Regions from separate parts of the Marinactinospora endophytica genome, predicted to be linked through region 3. Evidence: riboswitches for the same ligand, from Rfam matches in the RefSeq annotation. Region 3 holds a riboswitch; each other region holds the start of a gene.

Region 1 (10,444 bases), on a different contig from region 3:
GCCCGGCTCGAACGGGCCGAGGGGGACGTCCGCGCCTGTGAGGCGGTGATGGCCGAGTGGTGGCGTCGGCACGCCGAGATCCAAAAGCGGGTGCAGCAGATGGAGACCGAGCTGGCCGGACTGCGCCAGGAGCGCATCGACGTCTACGCGCGCTGGTGGGACGCGCGCGAAGCCCACAGTCGCGGCAGGTTGCTCGTCCGGCGGCTGCGCAGACGCCTGGAACAGGCCCGGCGGCGCTGTCCGGCGCCGGGTGGGCACCCGGAGGGTGAGCAGGACGGCCGGCGAGGTGTGTGAGGGAGTGTCGTTTCCCGGAAAGCAGCCTTCCACCTGGGCGATTCCCATCGGAAACAAAGACGCTCCCGGACATATAATCCTCCCCATGCGGATCACGGAGGCCGAAGCGCGCCGCCCGGGCGACATCAACGATCCGGACTGTCCCACCCGCCGGCTCATCGACAGGGTCGGCGACAAGTGGAGCGTGCTCGTCATCCTGCGCCTGTTCGAGCGGACCCACCGCTTCTCCGAACTGCGTACCGCCATCGGCGGCGTCACGCCGAAGGTGCTCACCCACACCCTGCGCGCGCTGGAACGGGACGGTCTGGTCGAGCGTCACGTCTACGCCGAGGTTCCGCCGCGCGTGGAGTACCGTCTCACCGGCCTGGGACACAGCATCGTCGCCCCGTTGGTCGCCTTGCGCGACTGGGCCGAGGAGCACATTCCCCAGGTCGTCCAGGCGCGCGAACGCTATGACGCCGCGCACGCGAAGGGGCCCGAGGGAGAGTGAGCCCGGCGGCGCTCACTCCCCCGCCTTCTCGCCGAACACGGTGCTGTCCAGCGTCGTGACCAGCGCCCGGCTCACCTCGTGGGCCGCGGTGTAGAGGGCGCGCAGCGTCGCGTTGATCGAGGGGCGCTGGATGGTCGCGGCGCGGGCCACCGCGTAGACGTCGCGGGTCGGCGCGCGGCCCGGCAGCCGGCGGAACACCAGGCCGCCGTTGCCGGACAGGGCGGCCAGCGAGGGAACGGCGGCGATTCCGATCCCGCGGGCGACCAGGCTGAGGATGGTGCCCAGCCCCTCGAACTCCCAGGCGGTGGACAAGACACTGCCGATTCCGGCGAGCAGCCGGTCGGTGGCGGCGCGCGAGGGTTCTCCCGGCGGGGCGACGACCCACGCCTCGTTGCGCAACCGGCGCAGGTCGACGGGGCGGTCGGGGTCGGCCAGCCGGTGCCCCTCGGGTACCGCGAGCACCATCGGGTCGTTGAGCAGGTGGTGGTGGCGCAGCTTGCCGGAGAGGCTGTCGGGGAGCTGTCCCGTCCAGTCGTCGACCAGCGCGATGTCGGCCTCCCCCGCGGCCACCTGGCGTTTGCCCGCCCCCTCCGAGGACTGGCGCAACACCAGTTGCAGCCCCGGGTGCTCGTGCAGGCTCTGCGCCAGGACGGGGGCGAAGGCCACCGCCGCGGTGGGGAAGGCCGTGATGGTGACCCGGCCGAGCGGCACGCCGTTCTGCGCGGCCAGCACCGCCTCGGCCGCCTCGACCATGGCCAGGATCTGCTCGGCGTGCTCGGCGAGCAGCCGCCCGGCGTCGGTGAGCTCGGCGCTGCGGGCGGTACGGTCCAGCAGAGCCGTCCCCACCTCGCGCTCCAAGGTCGACAGTTGCTGTGACACCGCGGAGGGGGTGTAGCCGAGGGCGGTGGCGGTGGCCGCGATGGTCCCTTGGGCGGCGAACTCTTTGAGGACGTTGAGCCGGCGTAGATCAAGCATAAGGGAAGCTTATGGTAACCCTCGCAAAGAGTCGCTTGTGCTAACGGAGGCGGATCGGCAGTCTTAGGGGTAGCCGGAGGCCGAGGAAGAGGCCGACCGGCTCTCATCGCCACCACTGCACATATGCGGAGTTGATCTCTCCATGGCTGTCACCGTGTCCGCCACCCTCGCCGTCAACGAGGCCCTGACGGAAAGGAGGCGCCAGGGACTGCCCGTTCTGCCGATGGGCTTCGGCGAAGCGGGTCTGCCCGTCCACCCGGCCCTGCGCGACGCCCTGTCCGCCGCGGGCGGCCGTAACGCCTACGGCCCGGTGGCGGGAAGCGAGGAACTGCGCGAGGCGGCCGCCGGGTACTGGACGCGCCGCGACCTTCCCACCCGGGCCGACCAGGTGGTCGCCGGGCCGGGGAGCAAGCCCCTGCTGTACGCGCTGTTGCCCGCCATCGGCGGGGACGTGGCCATCGCCTCGCCGAGTTGGGTCAGCTACGCGGCGCAGGCCCAGCTGGCGGGATGCCGACCGCTCCTCGTGCCGACCCCGCCCGCCCAGGGCGGGGTGCCCGAACCCGACCTGCTGCGCGCGGCCGTCACCGCGGCCCGGGCCGAGGGACGTGACGTGCGGGCCGTCATCGCCACGGTTCCCGACAACCCCACCGGCACCGTCGCCTCGCACGATACGGTGCGCAGGCTCGCCGAGGCGGCACGCGACCTCGATCTCGTCATCGTCTCCGACGAGATCTACCGTGACCTCGTCCACGACCCCGCGACCGAGGTGCACAGCGCCGCGGAGTTCGCCCCCGAACGCACGATCATCACGACCGGGCTGAGCAAGAGCCTGGCCCTGGGAGGGTGGCGGATCGGCGTGGCCCGCCTCCCCGAAAGCGAGATGGGGCGCAGGATCGGGGCCGACCTGGTCGGTATCGCCAGCGAGATCTGGTCCAGCCCGGCCGGCCCGGTGCAACAGGCGGCCGCCTACGCCTTCACGGAACCCGCCGAACTCGTCGAGCACGTCGCGCGTAGCCGCCGCCTGCACGGCATCGTCGCGCGGGCCGTGGCCGACCGGTTCGCCGCGGCCGGGGCCATGGTGGCCCCACCCCAGGCGGGTTTCTACCTCTACCCCGACTTCGACAACTGCCGGCAACGGCTGGAACGCGACCACGGCGTCACGACCGGCCCCGCTCTGGCGGCCTTCCTCCTGGAGGAGCACGGCGTCGGCGTGCTGCCCGCCGTGGAGTTCGGCGAATCGGACACGGCGCTGCGGTTGCGGGTGGCGACCAGCCTGCTCTACGGCACCAGCGAGGCGCAGCGCCGCGGCGCGCTCGACGCCGAGGACCCCACGCTCCTGCCCTGGGTCCGCTCCCACCTCGACCGGCTCGAAGAGGTGCTGGCCGCGGTGACCGGCCCCGCCCGGGTGGCGGTGGGGTGAGCAAGCTTCCGCCGCCCGCCCCGGGGCGGGCGGCGGGATCAACGGCGGGGAGGGCGCGGCGTCACCGCGAGGACGGCACCAGCGCCCGACCTCCCGACCGTGGTGGCGGGACACGCCGTGCCCCGCTCCCCGGCGCCACCGGGGCAGCGGCCGGCGAGATCACGTCCCGGTAGTGTTCCAGCAGCCGATCGTTGACCACCGTCCAGGTCCGCGCGACGACGCCGGACCGAGCAGCGTCGGCGAGCCGGGAACGCAGGCCGGGATTGTGGATGAGCCGCCCCGCCGCCACACGCAGCTCGCGCACCGAGTCCGGTGCGTAGAGCAGCCCGTTGCGCCCGTCGCGGACGAGATCGAGGGGACCGCCCGCGGCGGGCGCGACGACGGGCACACCCGAGGCCAGGGCCTCCTGTACCGACTGGCAGAACGTCTCGTCGGCGCCGGTGTGGACGAACACGTCGATCGACGCGAACACGCGCGACAGCCTCTCGCCGGACAACTGCCCGAGGAATACCGCCCCGGGGATCCGACGGCGCAACCGGGAGAGTTCCGGGCCGTCGCCGACGACGACCAACCGGGCTCCACGCAACCGCGCCACCTCGGCCAGCAGCCCCACGCGCTTGTCCCGGGAGAGCCGGCCCACGTAGCCGACGAGCACCTCGCCGCCGGGAGCGAGACGTCGACGCAGCTCCTCGTCACGGTGCCGGGGGGAGAACCGTTCGCCGTCCACCCCCCGTGGCCACAGCGCGAGCCGGGGGAAGCCCAGCTCGGAGAGGCGGCTCAGGGTCGCCGACGAGGGCACCAGCGTCAGGTCCGCGGCCGCGTGCACCCGGCGCAGCAACGGCCACAGCCGCTCGGAGGCGGGAAGGCCGTAGCGACCGGCGAAGCCGACGAGGTCGGTCTGGAAGACCGCCACCGTCGGCAGCGCCCAGCGCCGCGCCGCCTCCATCGCGGCCCAGCCGAGCAGGGCGGGCGAGGCCAGGTGCACGACGTCGGGGGAGAAGGCGCGCAACGCGGCCGTCACCATGCGCCGGGCCGGCAGGCCGACGCGGAACGAACGGTAGCCGGGCAGCGGGGTGGCCGGCAGGCGCAGCACGGGCCGTCCCGCGTATGAGAGGGGGCCTGGCCCCGGCGCGAGGACGACGACCTCGTGGCCGCGCGCGGCCAGGTGCTCGACGGTCCGGCACACCGAGTTGGTGACGCCGTTGACCTGTGGAAGGAAGGACTCGGTCACGATGGCGACGCGCATGGGGGGCGCCGATGGAAGGGGGGCGGGGGGAACGAGGACGGAGGTCATGGGACTTCTCCCCAGTCAGCCGGGAGGGGCCGGCGCCCGGCGGCGCCGGGAGGGGAGGCGGCGGCCGGGCAAGGGCGCTCACCTCGCCTTCGACGCTAGACAGCCGGCGTGAACCGGATCGCCACACGGGGTGAACGAGCGGTGGTGGGTAGGGATCCACGGCCGCCGCGCCGCTCCGCGACCTCCCATCGCGGCCCCCGGCACGGCAGCATGGGAACCCGCACCGTCCCCGGACAATGAAAGGGAGTCGCATGACCCTCGTCGAATGGGCCGAGCGCGTCCGCGCCGAGCTGGACCTGCCGGACGAGATCGGCAAGGCCGACGTCGACCGGATCCTCGACCTGGCCAAGGACGCCGCGCACTCCGTCGCCCGGCCCGCCGCCCCATTGACCACCTACCTCCTGGGCATCGCGGTGGGCCGGGGCGCCGACTCCGAGCAGGCCGCGCGGGTCCTGAGCCGGCTGGCCCTCGAACAGGCGGGTGACAAGTCCGGCAGTTGATTCGGGCGGGGCCGGAGGTGGCCGAAACCGGGGTGAGGGAGAAACGTGACGCCGAAGTGACGAAACGGTGTAAACCTTGCCGTGCGTACCGGCCCCTTCGCCGTATGGTGCGCCCAGCCACCGCCGGCCCGGTCCACGTCACCGACGCGCGTCCGGACGACGGTTTCCCGGAACGACACTCAAGGGAGCTCCTCCGTGGAACAACTCCAGGGCATCCTCGACCAGGTGTCCTCGACCGTCTGGGGGCCCTACGTCCTCATTCCGCTCCTCCTGGTCACGGGCATCTACCTCACGGTGCGGCTGCGCGGCCTCCAGTTCCGCGTGCTCTTCCACGCCCTGTGGCTGGCCTTCGTGCGCCGCAAGGAGAGCGGTGAGGAGGCCAAGGGCGACGTCTCCCACTACCAGGCGCTCAGCACCGCGCTCGCCGCGACCGTCGGCGTCGGCAACATCTCCGGTGTCGCGCTGGCCATCGGCGTCGGTGGCCCGGGCGCGCTGTTTTGGATGTGGGTCACGGGCGTGCTCGGTATGGCCACCAAGTACAGCGAGGCGCTCCTCGGCGTGAAGTACCGCCGCCCCGACAGCAAGGGCGAGATGAGCGGCGGTCCGATGTTCTACCTGAGCCGTGGCCTCGGCGGCGGCCTGGGCAAGACGCTGGGCCTGCTGTTCGCCCTGTTCGGCGCCATCGCGGCGTTCGGCATCGGCAACATGACCCAGGCCAACGCCGTCGCCGGCCAGCTCGCCGGCACCTGGAACGTCCCCGAGCAGGTCACCGGCGTGATCCTGGTCGTCGTCGTGGCGGCCGTGGTCCTCGGCGGTATCAAGAGCATCGGCCGGTTCGCCTCGGCGGTCGTGCCGGTCATGATCATCCTCTACGTCGTCGCCTCGCTGATCGTGCTGGCCGTGCACGTCACCGACCTGCCGGGGGCGCTCGCGCTGGTCTTCACCGACGCCTTCACCGGTACCGCCGCCGTCGGCGGCTTCGCCGGTTCGGCGCTGATGATCGCCATCCAGCAGGGCATGGCGCGCGGGATGTTCTCCAACGAGTCGGGTCTGGGCACCGGCGGCATCGCCGCCGCGGCGGCCAAGACCGGGCAGCCGGTCCGGCAGGCCATGGTGTCGATGACCCAGACCTTCATCGACACCATCATCGTCGTCACGATGACCGGCATGGTCATCATCGTCACCGGCGCCTGGAGCTCCGCCAACAGCGACGACGGGTCGCTGATGACCTCCTTCGCCCTGTCGGAGGGCTTCGGCGCGATCTCCGGGGGGCTGGCCCCCCTCGGCGGCTACATCGTGTCGATCAGCCTGGTCTTCTTCGCCTTCACCACGCTGGTCGGCTGGTGCTACTACGGCGAGCGGTGCATGGACTTCCTCGTGGGCCGCAAGGCGGTCGTACCGTTCCGGCTGCTGTTCGTCGCCGTCGTCTACGTCGGCGCGACCATCGAGCTCAGCCTCGCCTGGACCTTCAGCGACATCGCCAACGGTCTGATGGCGCTGCCCAACCTGGTGGGTCTGCTGCTGCTGTCGCCCATCGTGGTCGCGGAGACCAAGAAGTACTTCGCCGACCCCGAGTGGCGTAAGGCCGAGATGGTCGACGTCCGTTCCTGAACCCGAACGGCCCCGCGGGGCGCGACGGCCCCGGCCGTCGCGCCCCGCTCCCGTTCACGGGGTTCCCGGAAGGTCCGAAGGTGGTGGCCTGCCGGGGCGACGTGGTGCGGAACCCCCGCCCGGACCGAAGGCGCGCGGGCGCTGTCGACCGGTCGCGCGACGGGCGACAGCCCGGGGCCGGCCGGCGCGGTCGGACGCCCGCCCCGCGTCCGTCACCTGGGGCCCCGCGCGGCCTCCGCGACCCCGGACACAGGGCCGGCCCGAAGGACCGGGCGGAACGCGAGGGCGGGGGCGCGAAGGACCCTGACCCTCGCGCCAGGACCCGCCGCCGCCCGGAGGCGCACCGGGGCACGCGCCCGACCGGTGCGCCCGGCCGTCCCCGGCACTCCCGGAGGGGAGTCGGGCGGCGACGGCGCCGTCACCACCAGGCGTGGAAGTGGTGTACCGGTCCCTTGCCGCGGCCGACCTCCAGCTCGTCGGCGCGGCGCAGCGCCTCGGTCAGGTACCTCTTGGCGTCGCCGACCGCCTGTGACCACGACGCTCGCTGCGGGCGCAGCGCGGCGATCGCCGACGACAGCGTGCACCCGGTCCCGTGGGTGTTGTCCGTCGCGATCCGCGCGGCGGTGAACGTCTCGGCCTCGCCCTCCGGCCCGACCAGCAGGTCGGTGCTGTTCTCCCCGTCGAGGTGTCCGCCCTTGAGCAGCACCCGGCGGGCGCCCAGCTTGACCAGCCGCTCGGCCTGCGCCCGCATCCCGTCGAGGTCGACCGCCTCGGGTTCCCCGAGCAGGTCCGCGGCCTCCGGCAGGTTCGGCGTGATCAGGTCGGCGCGCGGCAGCAGCTCCGACCGCACCGCCTCGATCGCGTCGGCGGCCAGCAACCGGTCACCGCTCTTGGCCACCATGACGGGGTCGAGCACGATCCGGGTCAGACCGTGGCGGTCGATGGCCCCGGCGACCGCCTCGATCACCCCGGTGGTCGAGAGCATCCCGATCTTCACCGCGTCCACGCGGACGTCGCCCAGCAGGGTGTCGAGCTGGGAGGTGACGAACTCCGGCGGGACGTCGAGGACCTCGGTGACGCCCGTCGTGGTCTGGGCCACCAGCGCGGTGACCACGCTCATGCCATATCCGCCCAGCGCGGAGAAGGCTTTCAGGTCGGCCTGGATCCCCGCCCCGCCGCTGGGGTCGGTACCCGCGATGGACAGGATGTTGAAACTGCTCACCGGACGTTCCTTCGCTAGTACGAACTAGATCAGGTTCACGGGTGTGATCTCAGCCGGCCCCGACCGGCACCCCGCGCCCAGGCAGACCATAGCAACGCCGCGACCCCCGCCCGTGTTCCCCGTCCCGCCCCGTTCGCTCAGCCCGCATCCTGCGTGGCGGTGACCTGCGGCGATGGCTCGGGCGGATCGTCGGGGATGAGGAGGGAGGACAGGTACTCCACCAGCAGCGGCGCGACGATCAGCGTGATGATGCCGGCCACCACCGACACCGCCAGCCTCCACCAGCGTCCGTCCCCTCCCACCTCCGCGGTGGGCGCCGGGGGAGCCCACGCCATCGTCCCCCGGCCCCGGGCCGGCGTCACCTCCCGCCAGGCCCCCTTCAGCTCCGACACGTCCAGGCGGGTGGGGGTGGAGTCCTGTGGGGCGTCGGCGACGGAGGCGAGCGCCACGTCCAGTTCGCGCCCCGAAGGCCGGTGCCGGGGGTCGTACTGGAGCATGCCGTTGAGCACCGGACGCAACGGTCCGGCCAGCCGCATCGGGTCGGGCTGCTCCTCCAGCGCGGCGGTGAGCCGCTCCGCCTGCGAGGCGCGCTCGAAGGCGGCCCGCCCCTCCACCGCGAAGTACAGGGTCGCCCCCAGCGACCACAGGTCCGAGGCGGCCGTCACCGTCCCGTCCCGCAGCCGCTCCGGCGCCACGTAGCCGGACGAGCCCGGCAGCCGGCCGGTCAGCGTCAACGACTCCTCCGTGTCCGACACGGCGATGCCGAAGTCGGTGAGGACCACCCGGCCGTCCGGCAGCACCAGGACGTTGCCGGGCTTGACGTCACGGTGCAGCACGCCCGTGGCGTGCGCGGCCTCCAGGGCGGCCACGAGCCGGCGGCCGATCTCGGCCACCCGACGTGGCGGAAGCGGTCCCTCCTCCTCCACCATCCGGTCCAGCGCCCGGCCGCGCAGCAGCTCCATGACGATCCAGGGCCGGTCGGCCTCGCGCACCACGTCGTGGACGGTCACGATCGACGGGTGGCTCAGCCCCGCGCAGATGCGCGCCTCGCGCATGGTGCGGCGCAGCAGCTCCTCGCGCAGGTCGGGGTCGAGGTCGGGGGAGACCCGGACCTCACTTGACCGCCACCCGGCGGCACAGCAACTCGTCCTCGGCATGCCAGACCGTTCCCATCCCGCCGTGGCCGATCGGCTCCAGGAGACGGTAACGTCCGGCGAGTGAGCGGGGGGCCATGGATCCAGACGATAGCGGGACCTTTCCCGCCCCGCACCGTCCGGCTCAGCGCTCGCCGGAGGGCACCGTCCCGCGGGCCACGGCCGCGGCCCAGCGGTAGTCCTGCTTGCCGACGGCCGTGCGCTTGACCTCGGCCACGACGTGGATCCTGCGGGGCACCTTGAAACCGGCGAGGCGGGCGCGGCAGAAGTCCCGGATCTGCTCGTCGGAGGGGCGGCGGCCCGGGGCCAACGCCACGACCGCGGCGACGCGCTGGCCTAGGCGTTCGTCCGGGGCCGAGACCACGATCGTGTCATCGATGTCGGGGTGGGCCTTCAGGACCGATTCGACCTCCTCGGGGTAGACCTTCTCCCCACCGGTGTTGATGACGGCCGAACCGCGTCCCAGCAACGTGATCGAACCGTCCGCCGCGACCGTCCCGAAATCACCCGACATCGCCCACCGCCGGCCCTCCGCGTCCACGGGGAACGTCTCCGCGGTCTTCACCGGATCGTTGTAGTAGCCCAGCGGGATGCGGCCGGTGCGCGCGATCCGGCCGATCTGAGGTGACCCCGGCGGCAACGGGCGCAGCGCGTCGTCGAGCACCGCCACGCTCGCACCCATCGTGAAACGCCGCGCGGTGTCGGCCGAATCGCTCTGCGAGGCCCCGCAGACCCCCGTCTCCGATCCGCCGTAACTGTCGTTGAGCGTGATCCCCGGCCGCCACGACCGCCATATCTCCCGCACCGTGGGCGTCAACGGGGTCCCGCCCGAGGTCACCACCGTCAGCTCCGGACAACGGTGGGGCTCGGCGAGCAGCTGTTCGCCGATCGGCCGGGCCATCGCGTCACCGACGCACTGCAGCGTGTGGACGGCCTCGCGGTCGGCCAACGCCACCACCCGTTCGGGAACGAACCGGCGGTCGGTGTTGAGCACCACCGTCAACCCGCTCAGCAACGCGCTCAACGCGTTCCACTGTCCCGCGGCGTGCATGAGCGGTCCGAGCACGAGCATCCGCCGCGCCTGCGCCGACCGCGCCCGCGCGGCCAGGTCATCGACACCAGCGGCGCGCGGGGTGCCGGGCCGGCGCCGCTCCAACGCCACGTGGAACAGGTCCTCCTGACGCCACATGACCCCCTTGGGGTAGCCCGTCGTGCCGCCGGTGTAGAGCAGGTAGAGGTCGTCCCCGCAGGTCCGTGGGGGTTCCGTGGGAGCGGGGCGCGCGGTGGCCAGCGCGGTCTCGTAGTCGGTCCCGGGCAGGGCGGCGGGACCGGGGGAACCGTCCTCCAGCAGCACCACGTGCCGCAGCCGGGGAAGGTCGGCGCGGACCTCGGCCACCCGGCCGACCAGCGACCGTTCGGCGACCAGCGCCACCACGTCGGCGTCGGACAGGACGTGCCGCAACTCCCCGGCGACGTAGCGGTAG
Region 2 (10,444 bases), on a different contig from region 3:
CGCAGGGCCTGGGCGAGCGCGTAGGCGGTCTGCAACGAGTCGGAGCCGTGCAGCGCCTCGTCGTTGAGGTGGATCGCCTTGTCGGCGCCCATCGACAGGGCCTTGCGGATGGAGTCCGTGGCCTGGTCGGGGCCGGCGGAGAGGATGGTCACCTCGCCACCGTGCTTCTCCTTGAGCAGGAGGGCCTCTTCGATCGCGTACTCGTCGAGTTCGTTGATGACACCGTCGGAGCTCGCGCGGTCCAGCGTGTTGTCCGCCGGGTTCAACTTGCGCTCGGTCGCCGTGTCCGGGACCTGCTTGACCAAAACGACAATATTCATGGCCGGTGGCCGACCTCCCTGCACTCCCATGCGTCGCCCGCTCGGACGGCGCGGACGCGGTCGCGTCCGTGGTCAATCAAGGGTGCCAAATGCGCGAACGTCATCCGGCAGCGGGGCGACGTTCCGGTCCCGCCGTCCCGCGTGATCCGCTGGTCTTGCTTCTCCCCCGATGTTACTGACTAGTAGCACGGGGGCAACCGCCGCCCCCGGCCACCGAGCGGAGGCGGGGGACCTCACCTGAACCAGGCCGAGGGTCCCTGGATCGGATCCCAGGCAGGAGCCGTCTGCACCCCGAACACCAGCAGGAACAGGGCGAGCAGACAGACAGCGACGATCGTGCCCCAGTAGACGTAGGGGTTGCGGATACCGGTGTTCTCGATGAGCCACACGGCCTGCCTGCGGCCGCCACGGCCGTTCGGCCCCAGGAACCCGCCCAGCACCGCCACCGCGACCGCGTAGGCGCCGACGTTGTTGGCCGACCCCTCGCCTGTGATGAACCCGATGATCAGGCCGACCACGATCCCCGCCAGCAGGTAGCCCACGCCGTAGAGCAACGTGGTTCCCGCGTTGCGCAGCAGCGCCCACGGCATGCTCAACGCGACCAGCATCCGGTCGGAGCTCTTGGGTCCACGTGTCTGCAACCGGCGCGCGTGCTCGATCTTGACCATGTCCAGCGCGCCCAGCAGCGACGCCGCGAGCACCCCCAGGACGAGCCCGATCGTCGGCACGAGCAGACACAGCCCCACCGCCACCAGCATCAGCGGCACCAGGATCAGTGAGGGGAGCCTGCGCGGTTCGGCGTCGTCGTAGTCGTCCTCGTCGTCGGAGTGGATGTAGTCGCTGAGGCGGTCCTCGTTGCGCCCTCCGAACAGGCCGCGCCGGCGGGGACGCTCCTCAAGGTCCTCCGCGGAGAACGTCCGGGTGTGCCCCGCCTCACTCCGGTCGTCGCCGACCGGAGTGAGGATGTCGCGGAACTCCTCGGGACGCAGCGTGGAGTTGAAGAAGTGGGTGCGGGGCGCCGAGGGGTCGTCGGGCTCGTCGGCGGCCGGCACCGCCATGGTGCGGTCGGCCCCGTTGCCGGCGACCACCGTGCGGTCCGCCTGCGGGAGGGGATCAGTGCCCGAGGGTTCGGAACGGTACAGCGACGTGCTCTGCGCGTCCTCGACCCGCGTCTCGCCCCCCGCTGCGGGCAGCGGCGCGTGCACGGTGTGGCTGCCGGTCAATCCGGAGGAGGGGTGCTCTCCCGGGCCCTCGGACCAGGGAAGGTCCAGGTTGAGCCGGCTGGTCTCCTGGACGAGCTGGAGGGCGGTGGGCCGGGCGCGCATGTCGCGCGAGACCGCCGCGCGCACCAGCGGCTGGAGCGCCTCGGGCATCCCCTCCAGGCTGATCTCACCATTGAGGATGCGGAAGAAGATGACCTCGAAGGCCCCCGCGCCGTAAGGGGGGTTGCCGGTGGACGCGAAGGCGACCGTGGCGCCCCAGGCGTGGATGTCGGTGGCGGGGCTGAGATCGGTGCCCTCGATCACCTCGGGCGACAGGTAGCTCGGCGTGCCGACGAAGGTGCCGGTCTGGGTCAGCTTGGCGCCGTCCACCGCGTGGGCGATACCGAAGTCGATGACGATCGGCTCGCCGTTGGAGATGATGACGTTGCCGGGCTTGAGGTCACGGTGGATGACCTCGGCGGCGTGGATGTCGGCGATCGCCCTGGCCAGGCCCGACACCAACCGGGTCAGCGCCCGGCCGCGCAACGGCCCGTGATCGGTGACCGTGGCGTCGAGCGTGGGGCCCGGAATGTACTCGGTGACCACCCAGGGCAGCGGCGCGCTGGTGTCGGCGTCGATGACCTCGGCGACGTTGCGGCTGTGCACCCTGCGCATGGTCTCGACCTCACGGGCGAGCCGGGCGCGGGCGATGTCGTCACCGGCGACCTCCGACCGCAGGACCTTGATCGCGACCAGCCGGTCCTGGGGGTCTACGGCCTGGTAGACGACCCCCATTCCGCCCTGTCCGATACGCCGGCGGATCCGGTAGGGGCCGATGCGTTCCGGCAGCCCCTCGCTTTCGGGGAAACCTGCCGACATTGCCATAGCGAACTCATCCCCTCAAACCCCGCTGCCACCGCTTCCAGCCTATAGGCCGGGGGTGCCGTCGGGACCTGCGACGGGGGGCGGGCGTCGTTCCCCGCCGCCGACCGTGCGCGAAAACTGGAACCCTGCTCTCCTCGTGCGCGGCACGCGACCGCGCGACCACACGAGTATGACGGAAAAACAGAGGACCCGGTTCCGTCGCGTCGCCGCCCCGCGGCCGGGATCGCGGACCGCCGCGCCGCCCGCCGCTGGCCGGGAGGGGATGCCTCGCGCCGGCGCCGGGCGGCAGAGTCCGGGAAGAACCAGGGAAACCCGGGGAGCGCTTCGGGGAAGCGGCCCCCGGGGTGCGGCAGCGCGGTCAGCCGACCGGCCGTCCCAGTCCTTCGACCACCTCGGCGTTGGGCAACCCCGCCAGTGCCGCGCCCGCAACGACGAGCTTGGACCTGCGCAGGCCGCTGCCGATGACCACCCATGGCGCGGCCGTGACCGCGGGATCGACCAGGATCGGCCAGTCGTCGGGCAGCCCCAGCGGCGTGATCCCGCCGTATTCCATTCCGGTCGCGCTGACCGCGTCGGCCTGGTCGGCGAAACGCGCCTTGCGCGCCCCCAGATGGCGACGGACGACCCCGTTGACGTCCACGCGGGTCGTGGCCAATACGACGCAGGCTGCGAAACGGGTTTCGCCACCCCGCTTGGCCGCGATGACCACGCAGTTGGCCGAGGCGTCCAGTCCGATGTCATAGGCGGCGCAGAAGGCCGCCGTGTCGGCCAGCTCCGGATCGATCTGGGCGACGAGCGGCCCCTCGGCCGCCCCTTCGTGCTTCCCGTCGGCGACGGCCCGGGCCACCGGCTCGGCGAGCAGGTCGGGCCGCTCCCCCGCCGGCTGGGTCTCCAGGCCGCCGAAGACCCCGGTGTTCGTGTCGGTCATGCTCACCTTCCCGTGAACCGCGCCTTGCCCGGCCCCTGCTCGACGAAACTGCGCATCCCCGTCTTCTGGTCCTCGGTGGCGAACAGCGCGGAGAACTGGAGGCGCTCGATCTCCAGGCCGGTGTCCAGGTCGACCTCCAGACCGTTGTCGATGGCCTGTTTGGCGGCCCGCAACGCGACGGCCGGACCGTCGGCGTAGCGCGCGGCCATCGCGACCGCGGTCGGATAGACCTCCTGGGCCGGGACCACCCTATCGACCAGGCCCATCTCCAGCGCCTCACGGGCCTCGACGTGGCGGCCCGTGTAGATGAGGTCCTTGGCCCTGGCCGGGCCGACCAGGCGCGGCAGTCGCTGGGTTCCCCCCGCGCCGGGGATGATGCCGAGCTGGATCTCGGGCTGGCCGAGCTTGGCGTCCTCCGCGGCGACCCTGAAGTCCGCGCACAGCGCGAGCTCGCAGCCGCCTCCGAGCGCGTAGCCGGTGATCGCGGCGACGACCGGTTTGGGGATGCGCGCCACCGCGGTGAAGGACTCCTGCAGACGCGCGGAGTGGGCGGCCATTCGCGCGTAGGACATGTCCGCCATCTCCTTGATGTCGGCGCCCGCGGCGAACACCCGTTCGCCGCCGTAGACCACCACGCCCCGCACCGTGTCGTCGGCGCCCACCTCGGCCGCCGCCTCGGCGATCTCCGCCTGGACCTGGGCGTTGAGCGCGTTCATCTTGGGCCGGTCCAGCCGGATGACGGCGACGGCGGGTTGGTCCGGCACCGCCTCGACGCGAACGAACTCGCCCACGGGCACCACCTTCTTCTCCGTACGGATCGTTTCCAGTGCACTGCCTATCACCCGGCGACGCGCCGCTGCCAGGCGGCACCCGTGAGAGGCCGGCCGTCCCTTCCTCCGACACCGGATCCTCGACCGCCGTCGACCGGTCCGGTGGCCGGCGGCGGGAGGCCCGGTGGAACGGCACGGCCCCGGCAGGCGCCGCCCTCCCGTCCGCCGCTGTGTCACCCATGTCTCGCTCCCCCGCGACGGGCGGTCGTTCAGGGGACAGGCGCGGCGGCGAGCGGGAGCGCGGGAGACCCTCGGGATCCGCGCCCCGCGCCGGGTGGGCCCCTTCGGGCTCACCCGAACAGCGGCGTCCAGGTGCCCACGGCCAGGGAGGTCCCGTGCGCCGCGGCGACCACCAGGACCGCCCCCGCGACCACGGCCGTGTCGCCGTTGCCCCACGGGCTGTTCCTGGCCTGGGTGCGCGGGCCCGTGCCGAACGCCCGGGCCTCCATCGCGGTCGCCAGCAGGGTGCCGGTCCGGATGGAGCGCACGAGCAACGCGAACACCTTGCCGGCGAAGATCGCGGCGGCCGTCACCGGGTTCCCCCCGGCGTCCAGGCCGCGCGCCCGACGGGCCAGGGTGAGCGTGCGCCACTGGCCGGCCAGCAACGGGACCAGCCGCAACGCGGCCAGGGCCCCCAGCGCCGGCCGTTCGGGCACCCGCAACCGCTGGACGAGGGCGTCGGCGAGGTCGGTGGGGTCGGTGGTGACCCCGGCGAGGACCCCCGGCAACGCGATGGCCATGACCCGGATGGCGGCCCCGAGCGCGCCCAGCGCCCCCTCCTCCCCGAACAGGAGGTTGACCACCCCGGAGGACAGGCCCATCACCAGGAACGGGACGCCCACGAGCAGCAGCGTGCGCCGCCCGACCCCGCTGAACGGGACCAGCGCCAGGCCGGCCGCGAGCGCCACGCCGCCGGTGACCGGGTCGACGACGACGAGCAGGCCGAAGGCCATGATCAGCGCGGCCAGCAGCTTGGCCGCCGGGTTGACGCGGCGCAGCCACGTGCGCGCCCCGCCCACCGACGGCTCCCTTTCCGCGACGATGTCGTCCCGCGGCGCCACGGTGCTCATCGGGCCTCCTCCCGCGCGTGGGGGGCGGCGCGGTGGACCCGTCCCCCGCCCACCCGCAGCTCGACGTCGGCGAGGGTGCGCAGCAGCAGTTCGTCGTGGGTGGCCATGACGATCGCCCGCCCCTGGGCGCGCAGATCCGCCAGCAGCTCCACCAGCTCCCGCCACGTCCGGGTGTCCTGCCCGAAGGTCGGCTCGTCCAGGACGAGCACATCGGGGGCGTGGGCGGGACCGGAGCTGAGCGCGGTCGCCACCGACAACCGGCGCTTCTCCCCTCCGGACAGCGTGAACGGGTGTTCGTCGGCCAGCGGGGCCAGCCGCAGCCGTTCCATCAGCTCCGTCACCCACACGTCGGCCTCGGCCCGCCGCATCCCGGCGCGCAGCGGCGCGAAGCGCAGTTCGTCGCGGACGGTGGTGGTGACGAACTGGTCCTCGGCGTGCTGGAACACGGTGCCGATCCTGCGGGCGAGGCGGCGGGCCGGCCAACGGTGCAGGGGCCGGGTGTCCTCCGCCGCCAGTGGACCGCGCGGGCGCACCTCGCCGGAGTGGGGCGCGGCCAGCCCGGCCAGGGCCGCCAGCAGCGTGGACTTGCCGGCCCCGTTGGGTCCGGTCAGCGCTGTCGCGCCGGCCGAGCGCACGGTCTCGTTCACCGACTCCAGCACCGTCCGCGGGCCGGCGCCGCCCAGGCCCGGTTCGGGGGGCGTGCGCAGGACGCACGCCACGGCCTCCAGGAGCGTCTCTCCCGCCGGGGCCGCAGGAAGGGCGACCCGGGGTTCGTGGCCGGGCACCCACACGCCTCGGGCGGCCAGGTCCGCGCCGTGCCGGGTGAAGACCTCGTGGGGTGGTCCGTCCGCGACGACGCCGCCGCCCGGTTCGACCACGACCACCCGGTCCACCAGGTCGGTCACCTCCGCCACCCGGTGTTCGACCAGCACCAGGGTGGCTCCGCGCGTCTCGGCCAGGCGGGCCACGAGCCCGCGCACCACCCGCGCGCCCTCGGGGTCGAGGTTGGCGGTGGGCTCGTCCAGCAGGAGCAGCCGCGGACGCATGGCCAACGCGCCGGCGACGACGAGCCGCTGCTTCTCGCCTCCCGACAGCGCGGCGGTGGAACGCTGCGGGCCGTAGGGGAAACCGACCTCGCGCAGCGCCGTGTCCACCCGGCGCCAGATCTCCTCGCGCGCCACTCCGAGGTTCTCCGGCCCAAAAGCGACGTCGTCGCCGGCCCGGGCCATGACGAGCTGCGTCTCGGGGTCCTGGGCGACCAGGCCGGTCCCGCCCCTGCGGGCGGCGGCCGGCTCGCCGTCGACCAGCAGGCTCCCCTCCTGCTCGCCGTCGATCGCCCGCTCGGGGCCGGTGAGCCCGGCCATGGCGTGCAGCAGGGTGCTCTTGCCCGCCCCCGACGCGCCCAGGAGCAGGACGCGCTCCCCCGGTTCGATGGTCAGGTCCACACCGCGCAGCGCCCATTCCCGCCGGCCGGAGTGGCGCCAGCCCCATCCGGCGAGCTCGACGCGGGCCCCCTGGCTCGGATCCGGCATGCCCTCAGCCCCGCGCCGACGGGAACGGCGCCAGCGCGCCGGCCCGGGCCAGCGCCGTGGTCAACAGCCGCGCGCCGACCCCGGCGATGAGGGCCGCGCTGATCAGGACGAGACCGCCGTAGGCGAGCTGGTACTCCAACGGCCAGGTCGGGTAGTAGCGGACGTTGTCGAGGACCGCGGGGGACAGTCCGGCCGCCATCGCGGCGAGGACGCTGACGCCGACGTTCCACCGCCGGTACAGGAAGGCCGCGAAGACCAGCTCGGGCAGCAGCCCCTGGAGGGCTCCCTCAAGGACGACGGTCAGGCCCCACGTGGTGCCCAGGAACGCCGAGACGGACGCCGCCGTGATGGAGGTGAGCAGCGCCGCTCCCGGCTTGCGGATGATCAGCGCGCCGAGCACGCCCGGCAGCATCCACACCCCGTAGAGGACGGCCTGCGCCGGTGGGAAGAAGACGAACAGGACCTCGGTGGCCTGCCAGACCAGGCCCCACAGCCAGAAGACGACGCCGACCGCGACGCCGACGACGGCGGCGACCACGATGTCGACGGTGCGCCATCGGCGTCGGATGGGCGGTCCGGGGTCCTTGTGGGCGGGGGTTGAGGGTTTCACGGGTGTCCCTTCGCGTGGAGAAGAGCGAGAGGGCCCAGGCCAAGAGCGCCGCCGGCCACCCGTGCGGCGCAGGTCCTACGCGGACCGGCGCGTGGGGTGTGACGGCCGGTCGGCGGTTCCCACGACTTCCTTCGCTGGCATGACCCAGATCAGGTGTGTAAGGGTCTGCGGGCTGCCCCGCACTCTCAGCGCCGAAGCGCTCCCCTGTCGGTTTCTCCCATTATGGGCGCCATTCGCCCTGCCCCGTCAAGGACGGCCCGAACCGATGCCCGCGGACGAGACCGCCCCGGCCCCGGCTACCGCGGGACCGGGGCGGTCGGCGTCAACGCAACGGCATCCCCGCGACCATGCCCTCGGGTGGTTCGGGCACGACGATCAGGCCCAGCTCGGCCGGATGCGCGAGCAACGGGTGGTCGGGCAGCACCCGCACGGTGTAGCCGCAGGCCCCGGGACGGTCCAGGGGGATCGAGCCGGAGTAGCGCACGAGCGGGCTGTCGGCCGGTTTCCCCTCGGCGGCGGAAAGCCGGGCGAACGACGGCTCGACCAGCTCTCCCGCGCCGTCCAGCCGCCCCAGCGCGACCTCGACGCGCACGTCGGCGGGCTCCAGGTCGCCGAGCACGACCGTGGCCCGGACCTTCAGCTCGCCTCCCACCTGGGGCGGGTCCTCGACCCCGGCCACCTCGACGTGCTCGATGTGCACCCCCGGCCAGGAACGGACCACCCGCTGTTTCCACTCGGCGAGGTCGCGCACCCCGGCCAGTCCGTCGGCGGCCACCCGCCGGGAGGACTCGGCGGCGGGACGGTACAGCCGCTCCACGTAGTCGCACACCATCCGGGTGGCCAGCACCTTGGGACCCAGGGACACCAGGGTGTGCTTGACCATCTCGATCCAGCGCTTGGGCAGGTCGTCCTCATCGTGGTCGTAGAACAACGGGGCGACCTGCTCCTCGAACAGGTCGTACAGCGCGGCGGCCTCGATCGCGTCCCGGCGGTCGGGCTCGGCGACGCCGTCGGCGGTGGGGATCGCCCAGCCGTTGGAGCCGTCGAACCACTCGTCCCACCAGCCGTCGCGGATGGACAGGTTGAGACCGCCGTTGAGCGCGACCTTCATGCCCGATGTGCCGCACGCCTCCAACGGGCGCAGGGGGTTGTTCAGCCACACGTCGCTGCCCTGGACGAGCGAGCGGGCCAGCGCCATGTCGTAGTCGGGCAGGAAGACGATGCGGTGGCGCACCTCGGGATCGTCGGCGAAGCGCACGATCTCCTGGATCAGCCGCTTGCCGCCGTCATCGGCGGGATGGGCCTTGCCCGCGATGACGATCTGGAGCGGGCGCTGTGGGTGCAGCAGCAGCGACTTCAACCGGTCGCGGTCGCGCAGCATGAGCGTGAGCCTCTTGTAGGAGGGCACCCGCCGGGCGAAGCCGATCGTCAGGATGTTCGGGTCGAGGACGTCGTCGATCCAGCCGAGCTCGGCCTCGCTCGCGCCGCGCTGGCGCCAGGAGCGGCGCAGCCGCCGGCGCGCGTCGACGACGAGGCGCTCGCGCAGGGTGCGGCGCATCTCCCACAGCTCGCGCTCGGAGGCGCCGACGACCTTGCGCCACCCCTCCACCCGGGTGAACTCGTCGGAGTCGTCGACGATCCGCGCGGCGAGCTCCTGCGCCTCCTCGGCGACCCAGGTGCGGGCGTGCACGCCGTTGGTGATGGAGGTGATGGGGACCTCGGCGGTGTCGAACCCCGGCCACAGGCCCTGGAACATCCGCCTGCTGACCTCGCCGTGCAGCAGGCTGACCCCGTTGACGCGCTGGGCCAGCCGCATCCCCATGACGGCCATGTTGAACACCCCGGGATCGCCGCCCTCGTAGCTCTCGGCGCCCAGGGCCATGATCCGCTCCACCGGCAGCCCGTCGATGGCGTTGTCGCCGCTGAAGTGGCGTTCGACCAGATCACGCGGGAACCGGTCGATGCCGGCGGGAACCGGGGTGTGGGTGGTGAACACGGTTCCGGTGCGGGTGGCCTCAAGGGCCTGCTCGAAGGTGAGTCCGTCGGCCGCCACGTACTCGCGGACGCGCTCCAGTCCGAGGAAACCGGCGTGCCCCTCGTTCATGTGGAAGACCTCGGGGACGGGGTGCCCGGTCAGCTCGCAGTAGGCGCGTACCGCCCGCACCCCGCCGACGCCGAGCAGCAGCTCCTGCCGCAGTCGGTGCTCGGTGCCGCCTCCGTAGAGACGGTCGGTGACGCTGCGCAGCTCGGGATCGTTCATCTCCTGGCAGGCGTCGAGGAGCAGCAGCGGGACACGGCCGACCTTGATCACCCACACGTGCGCGACAAGGGCGCGGCCTCCGGGAAGGCCCACGGAGATGCGCACGGGTTCGCCGTCGGCGCCCTGGAGCTGGGTCATGGGCAGCCCGCGCGGGTCGATCTCGGGGTAGTCCTCCAGCTGCCACCCCTCGGGGGAGAGCTTCTGGGAGAAGTACCCGTGCCGGTAGAGCAGTCCCACGCCGATGACCGGGACGCCCAGGTCGCTGGCGCTCTTGAGGTGGTCGCCGGCGAGGATGCCCAGGCCACCGGAGTACTGGGGCAGGGCCGCGGTCAGCCCGTACTCGGCGGAGAAGTAGGCGATGGCCGAGGGCGGGGGCGCGCCGTCCCCCGTCTCGTTCTGGTACCAGCGCGGTTCGGTGAGGTAGGCGTCGAGGTCGGCGGCGACCTCGTCCAGCCGGGCGCGGAAGCCGTCATCGGCGGCGAGTTCGGTGAGCCGTTCGCTGGTGACCTCGCCCAGCAGCCGGAGGGGGTCGTGTTCGACGGCCTCCCACACCTCTGGGTCGATCGCGGCGAACACCTCGCGGGTGGGTGCGTGCCACGCCCAGCGGAGGTTGGCCGCGAGCCTGCCCAACTGGGACAGCTCCTCGGGTAGGACGGTACGGACGGTGAACCTGCGGATCGCCTTCACGGAGCGTGAGGCTAGCCAATGTGGGGGCGGTATGCGAGCCCAACGAGCAAGCCGGCGCAAAGTGTCGGAAATAGGGGTTTTCGGAGGGACGTACCGAAACGCGAGGAGTGCCGGAATGGC
Region 3 (10,444 bases):
CCGTTCGGCCGCGTCGAGCAGCTCCACCGGGTCGGGCAGCAGGGTGTGCTCGTCGGCGACGACCTCGAGTTTGACCCAGTTCGTCTCCAGGGCCTCGCGGGCCAGCCGCGCGGTGCGCACCGCGTCGGTCGCGGTGAAGCAGCCGGCGGTGTTGGGCAGCGCCCGGATCCGGTTACGGCGCAGCACGTCCCAGACCGAACCGGTCGACGTGGGATCGACCCGGCGCATCGCGACGGTGGTCATCTCGGTTCCAGAGGCCAGCAGCGCCTCCTCCAGCACTTGAAGGGAGGGGGCTCCGCCGGTGCCCATGATCAGCCGCGAGCCGAACTCCTCACCGGCGATGACGAGCCGATCGTGTTCGACGGCGGCCGACACCGCAGGACCGTCCGTTGTCGGGGTGGTGGTCATCTCAGCCTCCCTGCACCGCGGTGAGCACGTCCACGCGGTCCTCGGCCGAGACCGGGGTACCGCTCCACGCGGCCTTCGGTACGACCTCGTCGTTGACGGCGACGGCGACGCCGCCCGTTGCGTCGGTCAGCGACCGCACCAGGTCGGCCACCGTGGTGCCCGGGGCCAGATCGCGACGCTCACCGTTGACGATCACGTCCACTGCTTCACTCTTTCCTTCCTGGGCCGGGCGATGGCGCGGACCGCCCGGCCGCACGGGTGCGGCTGTTCAGACGGTCGCGGAGGCGTGCGAGAACCGGGTCGCGGCGAAGCGGCGCGCGTAGTCGGGGAGTTCCCCGGTCGTCAGCGCCTCGGCCATCGCGTCGCCCGTCGCCGGCGTGAACAGCACGCCGTGCCGGAAGTGACCGACGGCCAGGTGCAGACCGGGCACGCGGGTCGGCCCGAGCAGCGGCTCATTGTCGGGAGAGCCGGGGCGCAGGCCCACGCAGGTCTCCGCGATCTCCAGTTCGGTGACCCCCGGCACCAGCTCGCGGGCGTCGCGCAGGACCTCCCAGACGCCCCCGACGGTGAGCCGGGTGTCGTGGCCCATCTCCTCCTGGGTGGCGCCGAGCACGACCTCGCCGTCGACACGCGGGACCAGGTAGACGGGGGTGCCGCGGACCAGCCCCCGTACCGTGCGGGTCACGATCGGCTCCTCGCCCGAAGGGGTGCGCAGCCGCAGCAGCTGGCCCTTGACCGGACGCAGCGGGGGCACCACCCCCTCGGGCAGCCCGCCGATACGCGAAGTCCAGGTACCGGCCGCCAGGACGACCTGGTCGGCCTCCAGCCGCCGGCCGTCGTCCAGCAGGACGCCGCGGACCCGCTCCGCCGAGACGGCGACCTCCTCGACCCTCGCGTCCACCAGTGCCGCGCCGTGCCGTTCCGCGGCGGCGCGCAGCGCGGCCGTCAACCGGCGGGGGTCCACCGAGTGGTCGTCGGGGGCGAGGAGACCACCGCGGACGGAAGGGGCGACCATCGGCTCCAGCCTTCGGCACTCGCGTCCGGTGAGGCGCCGGGTCTGGATGCCCAGCCGTGCCTGGAGCTCCATCAATTCGGTGAGCCTGGCCAGGTCGTCGGTGTCGAAGGCGACCTGGAGGGTGCCCTCCGTGCGGTAGCCCACGTCATGCCCGCTGTCGGCGCGGAGTTCGGCGACGAACTCCGGATAGCGGTCGCGCGAGAGGAGCCCGAAGCGCATGAGCGCCTCTTCGCCGAACGTCGCCTCGGTGGCCGGGGTGAGCATGCCCGCGGCCACCCCCGACGCTTCGCCCGGGGTGTGGGGCGCCGCGACCGCCACGCGCAGCCCCAGCCGGGCCGCCCGCCAGGCGGTGACCAGGCCGATCAGTCCACCGCCGGCGACGATCACGTCGAAGTCGGTCGTCGTGCGCATGATGTCGCCCTCCGCTCCCTTCGCCGGCATGATCCGGATCAGGTTCGTGCGGTCGGAGGCGGTCAGCCTCCCTCTCAGCCGGGTCCGCCCGGCTCCCGCGGGGTTCTCGTGTCCTCGCGCCCATCCTAGTGGCGCCCTTTCGAGGGGACCGCGGAGGGGCTCTGGGCAGGGCGGGCGGCGGCTACGCCTAGAGCGATCACCGGCGGAAACCGGGTTTGGGAGGGGAAAGGGTGTGGGAAATTGGGTCACGTGACGCAGATCGACCCTGAGACCGACGCCCTCGTCGGCGACTGGCTGACTCTCCGGGAGGCCGCCAAGGCCCTGAACGTCAGCCCCAACCGCATCAAACAGCTCGTCCGCGAGCACCGACTCGCCGGGGCCGTGCGTGACGGCGAACTGTCGATTCCGGCGGCCTTCGTGACCGACGGCGAGATCGTCAAGGGACTTCCCGGAACCCTGACCGTGCTCGCCGACTGCGGGTTCGCCCCGGAGGAGTCCCTGCGGTGGATGTTCACCTCTGATGAGTCGCTGCCGGGCTCGCCCATCGACGCACTGCGGGCCAACCGCGGCACCGAAGTCCGGCGCCGTGCCCAGGCCATGCTGCTGTGACCTGACGGTGAACCCGACGGGCGTGGCCGGCCGTCCGGCCACGCCTCCCGCCCAGGGTGGGCCGGCGCGCGGGAGGGCGCGCCGCACGCCCTAACCTGGGCGGCGTGAATGCGAGCTTGCGAGAACGCCTGGAATCCGCCCGGCTCTACCTGTGCACCGACGCCCGCCGGGAACGAGGCGACCTGGCCGGGTTCCTCGACGAGGCCCTGGCCGGCGGCGTCGACATCGTCCAGTTGCGCGACAAGGGGCTGGAGGCCCGTCAGGAGCTGGAGGCGCTGGAGGTCATGCGCGAGGCGTGCGAACGCCATGGCGCGCTGCTGGCCGTCAACGATCGCGCGGACATCGCCCGCGCCGTCCGGGCCGACGTGCTGCACCTGGGCCAAAACGACCTGCCGGTCCCCTACGCCCGTGAAATCGTCGGCGATGGGCCGCTGATCGGGCGCTCCAACAACTCCCCGTCGGCCGCCGCGGCCTCCGCCGAGCAGGAGGGGGTGGACTACTTCTGCGTCGGACCGGTCTGGGCCACACCGACCAAGCCCGGCCGTCCCGCGGCGGGGATCCCCCTCGTGGAGTACGCCGCGGGTCTGGCCACCGCCCGCCCCTGGTTCGCCATCGGCGGCATCGACCTGGACAACCTCGACCAGGTGGTGGCGGCGGGCGCCCGTCGTGTCGTGGTCGTGCGGGCCATCACCGAGGCCGCCGATCCCCGTGCCGCCGCCGCGGAATTCCGCCGCAGGCTGACGGAGGCGGGCTGAGGCCCACCTCTACCGGCGGTCGGCCGGATCAGCTCCGGCCGGCCGCGCGACCGTAGGCGAGCCGGCGTAGCGCCGCCTCGGCGGGGCCACGCCGCCCCACGCGCTCCAGCGCGTAACAGCCGGCGACGGTGACCAGCCAGACGCCCAGCGCGAAGGCCGCCATGGCCGCGCTACCGAACTCGCCTCCGAGCCCAAGACCCCAGGCCGCCAGCAACGGCGCGCAGAGGGCCGACTGGGCCAGGTAGGCCGACAGCGAGCGTCGGCCCACGGCGGTGACGGCGGTGATGGCCAGGCCGTGCCGGGCACGGCCGGCCAGGCGGTGCCCCAGCAGCCCGAACAGCGCCACATAACCGATCCCGCAGGCCAGGCCGGTGGCCGTCTGGGTGAAGACGAACACCCAGCCCTGCTCGGCCGGCAGGGGCAGGGCGCCGAGGTGGTGCAGCGCGTTCGGCACTCCCCCCAGCAGGCCCAGGCCGACACCGACGACCGCCACCGTCCGGAGCAGGGGCAGGTGCAGGTGCGGTTCCTCCAGGATCTGTCGCCGTGCCGCCCAGAACCCGAGCAGGATCGCGATCGGAACGGACATGGACAACAGTCCCTGGTCGACCACCGCGGAGGGCCAGAACAGGACGCGCTCCACCACCGAGGTCGCGTAATTCCCCGTGGTCACGCTCGCGTTCAACCCCGCCATGAGGTCGCCCGCGCCCAAAGACCCCCCGAGCAGGGTGAGGGCGACGGCGCCCAGCACCGCCAGGATCCCGGCCAGGAAGAGCAGCGCGGCCAGGACACCGCCCCAGACCAGCAGCGTGGTGTCGCGCCGGCGCAGGAAGAGCGCGCCGAGGACCAGGCCGGCCAGGCCATAGGCGCCGAGCACGTCGCCCATCCACAGCAGCGCCGCGTGGAGGAACCCGAACACCAGGAGCCACAGGTTGCGCCGGCGCAGCAGGGCGCGCGCCGAGCGCTCCGGCACCCCCGCGGCCGTCTGACGCCGGAGCAGCTGCACCATCCCGTAGCCGAAGAGGAACGCGAACATCGGGTAGACGCGGGCGTCCACGGCGGTGATGATCACGAACTGCACGGCCCGGTCGAGCAGTGATCCCTCGGTGGGATGCACGGAGTAGCCGCTCAGTTCCCGTCCCCAGATGTACCAGGGGGTGTTGGCCAGCGCGATCAGGAGCAGCATCGACCCCCGGGCGAGGTCGGGGGCGAGGATCCGCTCGGACGCGCGAACGGGGCCGGGGGACGGGGCGGCGGGCGGGCTCATCGTGGGATCTCCAACTCGGGCGGAATCGCGGGCCGTGTCTCAGTCTGGGAGACGAGCGCGCACCCCGGCGTCCCCCATGAGGGGGAGGCCCCATGTGGAACCCGAAGGTGACACTCGGGTCCTTCAGTGTTTGCGCGCGGTGGCCGCCACGATCAGGTCGGCCAACGCGGAGCGGGCCTCTTCGGCGATCAGGTCGCTCTCCAGGGCCGTCGTCGCCTCACCGACGTAGTCGTCGATGCGCTGCTCGCACGCCGCCAGAGCACCGCTGTCGACGATGACGTCGCGCATCCACTCCACGTCCTCGGCGCTCAGCCCCGGATCGCCCAGCAGGTCCCGGAACCGGCGTGTCTCGGCTGCTTTGGCGCGGCTGAGCGTCTCGGCCACGATCAGGGTGCGCTTGCCCTCGCGCAGGTCGTCACCGGCGGGCTTGCCCGTCAACTCGGGGTCGCCGAACACGCCGAGCACGTCGTCGCGGAGCTGGAAGGCGATGCCGAGCGGAATCCCGTAGGCGGAGTAGACGGGGGCCAGCTCAACGCCGCGTCCGGCCAGCGCCGCTCCCAGATGCATAGGCCGCTCGACCGTGTACTTGGCCGACTTGTAACGCATGACCCGCAGCGACGCCTCGACGCTGTCGGCGCCCCGCGCCTGTTCCACCAGGTCCAGGTACTGACCCGCCATGACCTCGGTGCGCATCAGGTCGAACGGGCCCCGGCCCGCGCTCAGCGCGTCGGCGGGCAGGCCGCTGGCCTGATACATCTCGTCCGACCAGGCCAGGCACAGGTCGCCGAGCAGAACGGCCGCGCCGCGCCCGAACTCCAGCGACCCGCCGTCCCAGCCGGCGTCGGCGTGCAGGGCGGCCAGTTGCCGGTGGACGGCGGGGAGCCCCCTGCGGGTGTCGCTGTTGTCGATGACGTCGTCGTGGATGAGCGCGCAGGCCTGGAGGAATTCCAGGGACGCCGCCGCGGCGTAGATCTCCGGGACGTCCTCGCCGCCGGCCCCTCGCCACCCCCAGTAGCAGAACGCCGGACGCAGCCGCTTCCCCCCGGTGAGCATGGAGTCCAGGGAGTCGAGCAACGGGGCGAGCTCCGCGCCGATCTCCAGGACCTCGGGGCGGCGGCGCTGGACGAACCCGGCGAGCCGGGCGTCGATCGCCGGACGCACGAAGGAGACGGGGGAGGAGTGCGAGGAACTCATGGAGAGCAGGTTATCCCTTACCAGACCGGGGCCCATACCACCAGGTTCGGGACGTACTCCGTCGTCCCCGTGCCTCATCCGGCCACCGGCCGGGGCGCAGGATGACGACGTGGCCTAAGGTAAGGGTCATGCTTGGGTCACCGTCACGCTCCGGCGCGCCGCGGGGAGCCGCCCCTCGCCCGCGGCGCATCAGCGATCTTCTCGCCGCGGGCGAGACGACGTTCTCCTTCGAGTTCTTCCCGCCGAAGACCGCGGAGGGCGAACGCAAGTTCTGGCGGGTCATCCGCGAGATCGAGGCCCTGCAACCCTCCTTCGTGTCGGTCACCTACGGGGCGGGTGGCAGCACCCGCGACCGGACGGTCGAGATCACCGAGCGCGTGGCGACCGACACCACGCTCCTGCCGGTGGCCCACATGACGGCGGTCAACCACTCGCTGCGCGAGCTGCGTCATCTCATCGGCCGTTTCGCCGGCGTCGGGGTCACCAACATGCTGGCGTTGCGCGGCGATCCCCCGGGCGATCCGTTGGGCGAGTGGGTGCGCCATCCCGAGGGGCTGGAGTACGCCGAGGAGCTGGTCCGGCTCATCAAGGAGAGCGGGGACTTCAGCGTCGGCGTCGCGGCCTTCCCGCACAAGCACCCGCGTTCGGTCGACCTTGAGACTGACCTGGAGTACTTCGTCCGCAAGTGTCGGGCCGGAGCCGACTACGCGATCACCCAGATGTTCTTCGAGGCCGACCAGTACCTGCGGCTGCGCGACCGGGTGGCGGCCAAGGGGTGTGACATCCCCATCATCCCCGAGATCATGCCGGTGACGAAGCTGAGCACCATCGAGCGCTCCGAGCAGCTGTCGGGAGCGCCCTTCCCCCGTCGTCTGGCCGAGGAGTTCGAACGCCTCGGGGACGATCCCGAGGCGGTGCGTCAGCTCGGTATCGAGCAGGGGACCCGTCTGTGCGAACGGCTGCTGGCCGAAGGGGTGCCGGGCATCCACTTCATCACGCTGAACCAGTCGACCGCGACCCGGGAGATCTACCGGAGGATCGCCGGCTCGCGGGTTCCCGTAGGGGCAGCGTCGCGGCCATGATCGCGAACGGCTGGTCGGGGCTTCCCGGGAAGCGCAGCGAGTCCAGCACGTCGACGAAGCCGCACGAGAGGTAGAGCCGCCGCGCGCGGCTGGGGCCCACGGGGGTCGACAGCGCCGCGGTGCGCTCGGTCCGGCCAGAGGTGAGCCGTTCCAGCAGGGCGCGCCCCAGGCCCCGTCCCTGTGACTCCGGACGGACGTGGACCTCGGCGATCTCGAAGGAGTCGCCGAACCAGCGGGGAACGGCGGCGGGATCGTGCGCCGTCAGTTCCCGGGTGACCACGTCGTGCCACCACTGCCCGGCCCGCCCGTGGAAGCCGTAGGCGAAGCCCACGGCCTCGTCCGTGTCGGCCTTCACCGCCACGACGGAGTGGAACGAGGGCAGGTCGGCGTGGTGGTGCATGATGGCGCGCCGGCCGGGGAGAAGGTCGGGCTCGGGGCGCATGGCCGCGGAGTAGATCTCCGCCAGCGCCGGAATGGCGCGAACGAACGCCGGCGCGGCGAGATCCCATATCTCGGTCTGGGTGTCCACGGCGCTTCCTGGGACGGGATCGGCTGGTCAGTCCGCTCCGACGTCGGCGACCGTTCCGGAGGTGATCCGGACGAGTTCGGCGAACGAGGTCGGGAAGACGGTGTGCGGGTGTCCCGCTGCCGCCCACACTACGTCGTACCCGCGCAGCCATTCGTCGACCAGGGTGGGAATGGGCGAGGGGTGTCCCAACGGGGCGACGCCGCCGATGGGCTGTCCCGTGGCGGCGCGGACGAACTCCGGCGTGGCCCGTTCCACCGAGGTGGCGCCGAGGAGGGCGGCGACCTTGGCGGTGTCCACCCGGTGGGCGCCGCTGGTCAGCACGAGCAGCGGGGTGGGCCGGGGGGAACTGTCACAGGTCACCGCGAAGATGAGGCTGTTGGCGATCGCCCCGGTCGGACAGCCCAGCTGCCTGGCGGCGTCGGCCGCGGTTCGAGCGGGGTGGGGGAGTTCGCGTACCTCGCCGTTGACCCCGAGTTCGGCGAGGCGGTCGGCGACGAGCAGAGAGGCCGGTCCCATGGCGGCGATTGTACGCCGGAAGTTCCGCTCGCGTCCCGGTGATGACGAAGGCGCAGGTGGGCGGCCTTGACGAACAGGTGTTCGATAAGGTTCACTGAAATCAAGCCCTGGTCGGACGCACGGATCACCAAGGACGGAACGCTTTCCGCGTATGCGGGGCCGATCCCCTTCTGATCGACGGGTGACCCTGGAGCCCTTCACAGGCTCGTGCCCGGCGCCGCCCCCGCGGCGGACGGACACGGGAGCGGTCGGGCGGGAGGAGGGGAAGCCCCTCGCCCGGCCGCATCCAACGGGCACCCGGTTTGGAGGTCATCCATGACCGTCGTACAGCCACCCATCTTCTCCGCGGACCTGGTCAACGCGCGCCCGCGCCCGCGGACCGCCCCGGCGGCGCTGAACCTGCTCGAATCGGCTCACGGTTACCTACGCGACGCCGTCGACGCCTCGGATCCCGATCTGCGCTACATCAACGCCCACATGGCGGCCCTGCGCGCGGGCGCGGCCATCGTCGCCCACCGAAGCGGGCCGTCGGCCCGGCCGGTGCGGGGCAGGGCACTGCGCAGTGTGTGGGAGTTGCTCGAGGAGAACGCGCCCGAACTTCGCGAGTGGGCCGGGTTCTTCGCCGCGGGTGCGGCCAAACGCGCCGCGGCCGAGGCTCACCTGCCCGACGCGGTCTCGCGGGCCGAGGCCGATGAGCTCATCAGGGACGCCCGGACGTTCGTGAACGTGGCCCGGGCGATCCTCGGAGCCACGTCCGGCGGCACGGCGCTACGGCGCGCGGGATGAACCCGCCCGCCGGGCTCGCCCGCGCAGGCCGAACCGCCCCGGCGCGTGGTGGGGCGGCGACCGCCACGGCCCGAGCGCGTGGGGCCGGGCCTCACCCGCCGTTGTGGGCCGCTCTCGCCAGCGAGCGTGGCCCACAACGGAGGAAGGCCGGGCCGGTGGTCGCCGCCGTTAGAAGGCGTCGACCGCGCGGCGTGCCTCGGGGTCGAGTACGCCCCAGCTGATCAGTTCCTCGGTCAGGTCCCCCGGCGAACGGTCGTAGATGACGGCGAGGGAGCGCAGGTCCTCCTGGCGGATGGACAGGACGCGGCCGTTGTAGTCGCCGCGCTGGCTCTGGATCGTGGCGACGTAGCGCGCCAGCGGGCCGGCCTTCTCCTGGGGCAGCTGCTGCATGCGCTCCAGGTCGATCACCAGCTTGGGCGTGGGGCCCAGCGGGGTCGGCGCCGCGCCGCCCGGCAGCAGCTCCGACATGGGGACCCCGTAGAAGTCGGCGAGCTCGGCGAGCTTCTGCACGGTCACGGCGCGGTCACCACGTTCGTAGGAACCGACCACGACGGCCTTCCAGCGCCCGTGGGACTTCTCTTCGACACCGTGCAGGGACAGCCCCTGCTGGGTGCGGATGGCGCGCAGCCGCGCGCCGAGGGACTTGGCGTATTCCGATGGCATTTTCTTCGTCGCTCCCCGGCCGTGAAGGTGGGCGGTGGACTCTCCCCGAGCCCACTCGACGGACGCGGCGGTCCGGCGGCCCGTACGACGGGGCCCGGCCGGAGCGGCGCGGAGCCGTTCCACCCAGATTGGTTACGGACAGTGACGGTAAAGCGGTGAGCGCGCGAGGTCAAGCCGTTAGGTGAAAACGCGACGAATCAGTGGCCAAACTGTGCGTAAGTGAGGGGGCTCTCATACCGTAATTAAATAGGACACTTCATTCTGGCAAGGTGAGGCGGAAACCCCTGCGGCGTAAGGGATGGCGCGTTGTGGCCACTGTCGCCGGAAGTTTAGGGGCGCGAGAGCGAGTACGGCGGGCGGGATCTGGTCAATACTCCGCTCGGTGACGAGCATCACAACTTCCAGGGGATGGGGTCCTTGCCATGTCGGCCCTCCCGTGCCGCGCTGATAGCGTGATGATCGTCCGACGTCCTTTAACGACCTGTCCTGTGAGGCAGGGAAGGAGGTCATCACTATGCGTGCCCGAAATCATGCAGAAGGTGGCGAACAGGCCGCAGCTCCGCCCTCGCGCGCGGACTCCGACGGCGCGCGGGCCGTCCTCGAAGGCCCCGAGATCGACCGGGCGCTGACCCGCATCGCCCACGAGGTGCTGGAACGCACCAAGGGCGGCACCGACATCACGCTGCTGGGGATCCCCACCCGCGGCGTTCCTCTCGCCCGGCGGCTGGCCCGGCGTATCGAGCAGGTCGAGAACCGCTCCGTCCCCTGGGGCTCCCTCGACATCACCATGTACCGCGACGACCTGCGCCTGGCGCCGGCCCGTGCGCTGGGGCGCACCGAGATCCCGGCCGAGGGCATCGACGGACGTGTCGTCGTCCTGGTCGACGACGTCCTCTTCTCGGGCCGCACCGTCCGCGCCGCGCTGGACGCGCTCAACGACATCGGCCGCCCGCGCGCGGTACAGCTCGCGACCCTGGTCGACCGCGGTCACCGCGAACTGCCGATCCGCGCCGACTACGTCGGCAAGAACCTGCCCACCTCGCTGCGCGAGAGCGTCACCGTGCTGCTGGAGGAACTGGACGGTAGCGACGCCGTCCTGCTGGGCCCGGCCCGTCCTCGCGGCGGACAGCCGATCGAGGAGGAGAAGCGATGAGGCACCTGCTCTCCGCCGGGGACCTCTCCCGTGACGAGGCCCTTCTCATCCTCGACACG

Evidence for each region. Region 3 has a riboswitch for thiamine pyrophosphate ahead of thiO (glycine oxidase ThiO). Riboswitches for the same ligand answer to the same signal wherever they lie in the genome.
Region 1: it holds a riboswitch for thiamine pyrophosphate, as region 3 does, so the genes downstream of both, thiD (bifunctional hydroxymethylpyrimidine kinase/phosphomethylpyrimidine kinase) here and thiO (glycine oxidase ThiO) in region 3, are expected to answer to the same signal.
Region 2: it holds a riboswitch for thiamine pyrophosphate, as region 3 does, so the genes downstream of both, ACYVHU_RS08330 (ECF transporter S component) here and thiO (glycine oxidase ThiO) in region 3, are expected to answer to the same signal.

Annotation. Positions count from the first base shown of each region.
Region 1 covers NZ_BAAGVM010000006.1:65,903-76,346, reverse strand. Annotated here, with positions in the region: gene ACYVHU_RS13265 (hypothetical protein) at 1-294, shown strand, start outside; gene ACYVHU_RS13260 (winged helix-turn-helix transcriptional regulator) at 380-784, shown strand; gene ACYVHU_RS13255 (LysR family transcriptional regulator) at 797-1,759, opposite strand; gene ACYVHU_RS13250 (pyridoxal phosphate-dependent aminotransferase) at 1,902-3,179, shown strand; gene ACYVHU_RS13245 (glycosyltransferase family 4 protein) at 3,241-4,425, opposite strand; gene ACYVHU_RS13240 (DUF6457 domain-containing protein) at 4,725-4,973, shown strand; gene ACYVHU_RS13235 (alanine/glycine:cation symporter family protein) at 5,169-6,584, shown strand; gene thiD (bifunctional hydroxymethylpyrimidine kinase/phosphomethylpyrimidine kinase) at 7,003-7,806, opposite strand; TPP riboswitch at 7,796-7,890, opposite strand; gene ACYVHU_RS13225 (serine/threonine-protein kinase) at 7,944-8,963, opposite strand; gene ACYVHU_RS13220 (acyl-CoA synthetase) at 9,085-10,444, opposite strand, start outside.
Region 2 covers NZ_BAAGVM010000003.1:376,305-386,748, reverse strand. Annotated here, with positions in the region: gene ACYVHU_RS08360 (electron transfer flavoprotein subunit beta/FixA family protein) at 1-320, opposite strand, end outside; gene ACYVHU_RS08355 (serine/threonine-protein kinase) at 554-2,407, opposite strand; gene ACYVHU_RS08350 (YbaK/EbsC family protein) at 2,766-3,335, opposite strand; gene ACYVHU_RS08345 (enoyl-CoA hydratase/isomerase family protein) at 3,338-4,126, opposite strand; gene ACYVHU_RS08340 (energy-coupling factor transporter transmembrane component T family protein) at 4,456-5,235, opposite strand; gene ACYVHU_RS08335 (ABC transporter ATP-binding protein) at 5,232-6,767, opposite strand; gene ACYVHU_RS08330 (ECF transporter S component) at 6,772-7,377, opposite strand; TPP riboswitch at 7,487-7,593, opposite strand; gene glgP (alpha-glucan family phosphorylase) at 7,700-10,324, opposite strand.
Region 3 covers NZ_BAAGVM010000001.1:550,014-560,457, forward strand. Annotated here, with positions in the region: gene ACYVHU_RS02430 (thiazole synthase) at 1-408, opposite strand, end outside; gene thiS (sulfur carrier protein ThiS) at 410-610, opposite strand; gene thiO (glycine oxidase ThiO) at 677-1,864, opposite strand; TPP riboswitch at 1,833-1,943, opposite strand; gene ACYVHU_RS02445 (Rv2175c family DNA-binding protein) at 2,084-2,443, shown strand; gene thiE (thiamine phosphate synthase) at 2,548-3,198, shown strand; gene ACYVHU_RS02455 (DUF418 domain-containing protein) at 3,227-4,462, opposite strand; gene ACYVHU_RS02460 (polyprenyl synthetase family protein) at 4,586-5,656, opposite strand; gene metF (methylenetetrahydrofolate reductase [NAD(P)H]) at 5,785-6,738, shown strand; gene ACYVHU_RS02470 (GNAT family N-acetyltransferase) at 6,650-7,267, opposite strand; gene ACYVHU_RS02475 (YbaK/EbsC family protein) at 7,295-7,783, opposite strand; gene ACYVHU_RS02480 (SAV_6107 family HEPN domain-containing protein) at 8,099-8,569, shown strand; gene bldD (transcriptional regulator BldD) at 8,738-9,232, opposite strand; gene pyrR (bifunctional pyr operon transcriptional regulator/uracil phosphoribosyltransferase PyrR) at 9,747-10,385, shown strand; gene ACYVHU_RS02495 (aspartate carbamoyltransferase catalytic subunit) at 10,382-10,444, shown strand, end outside.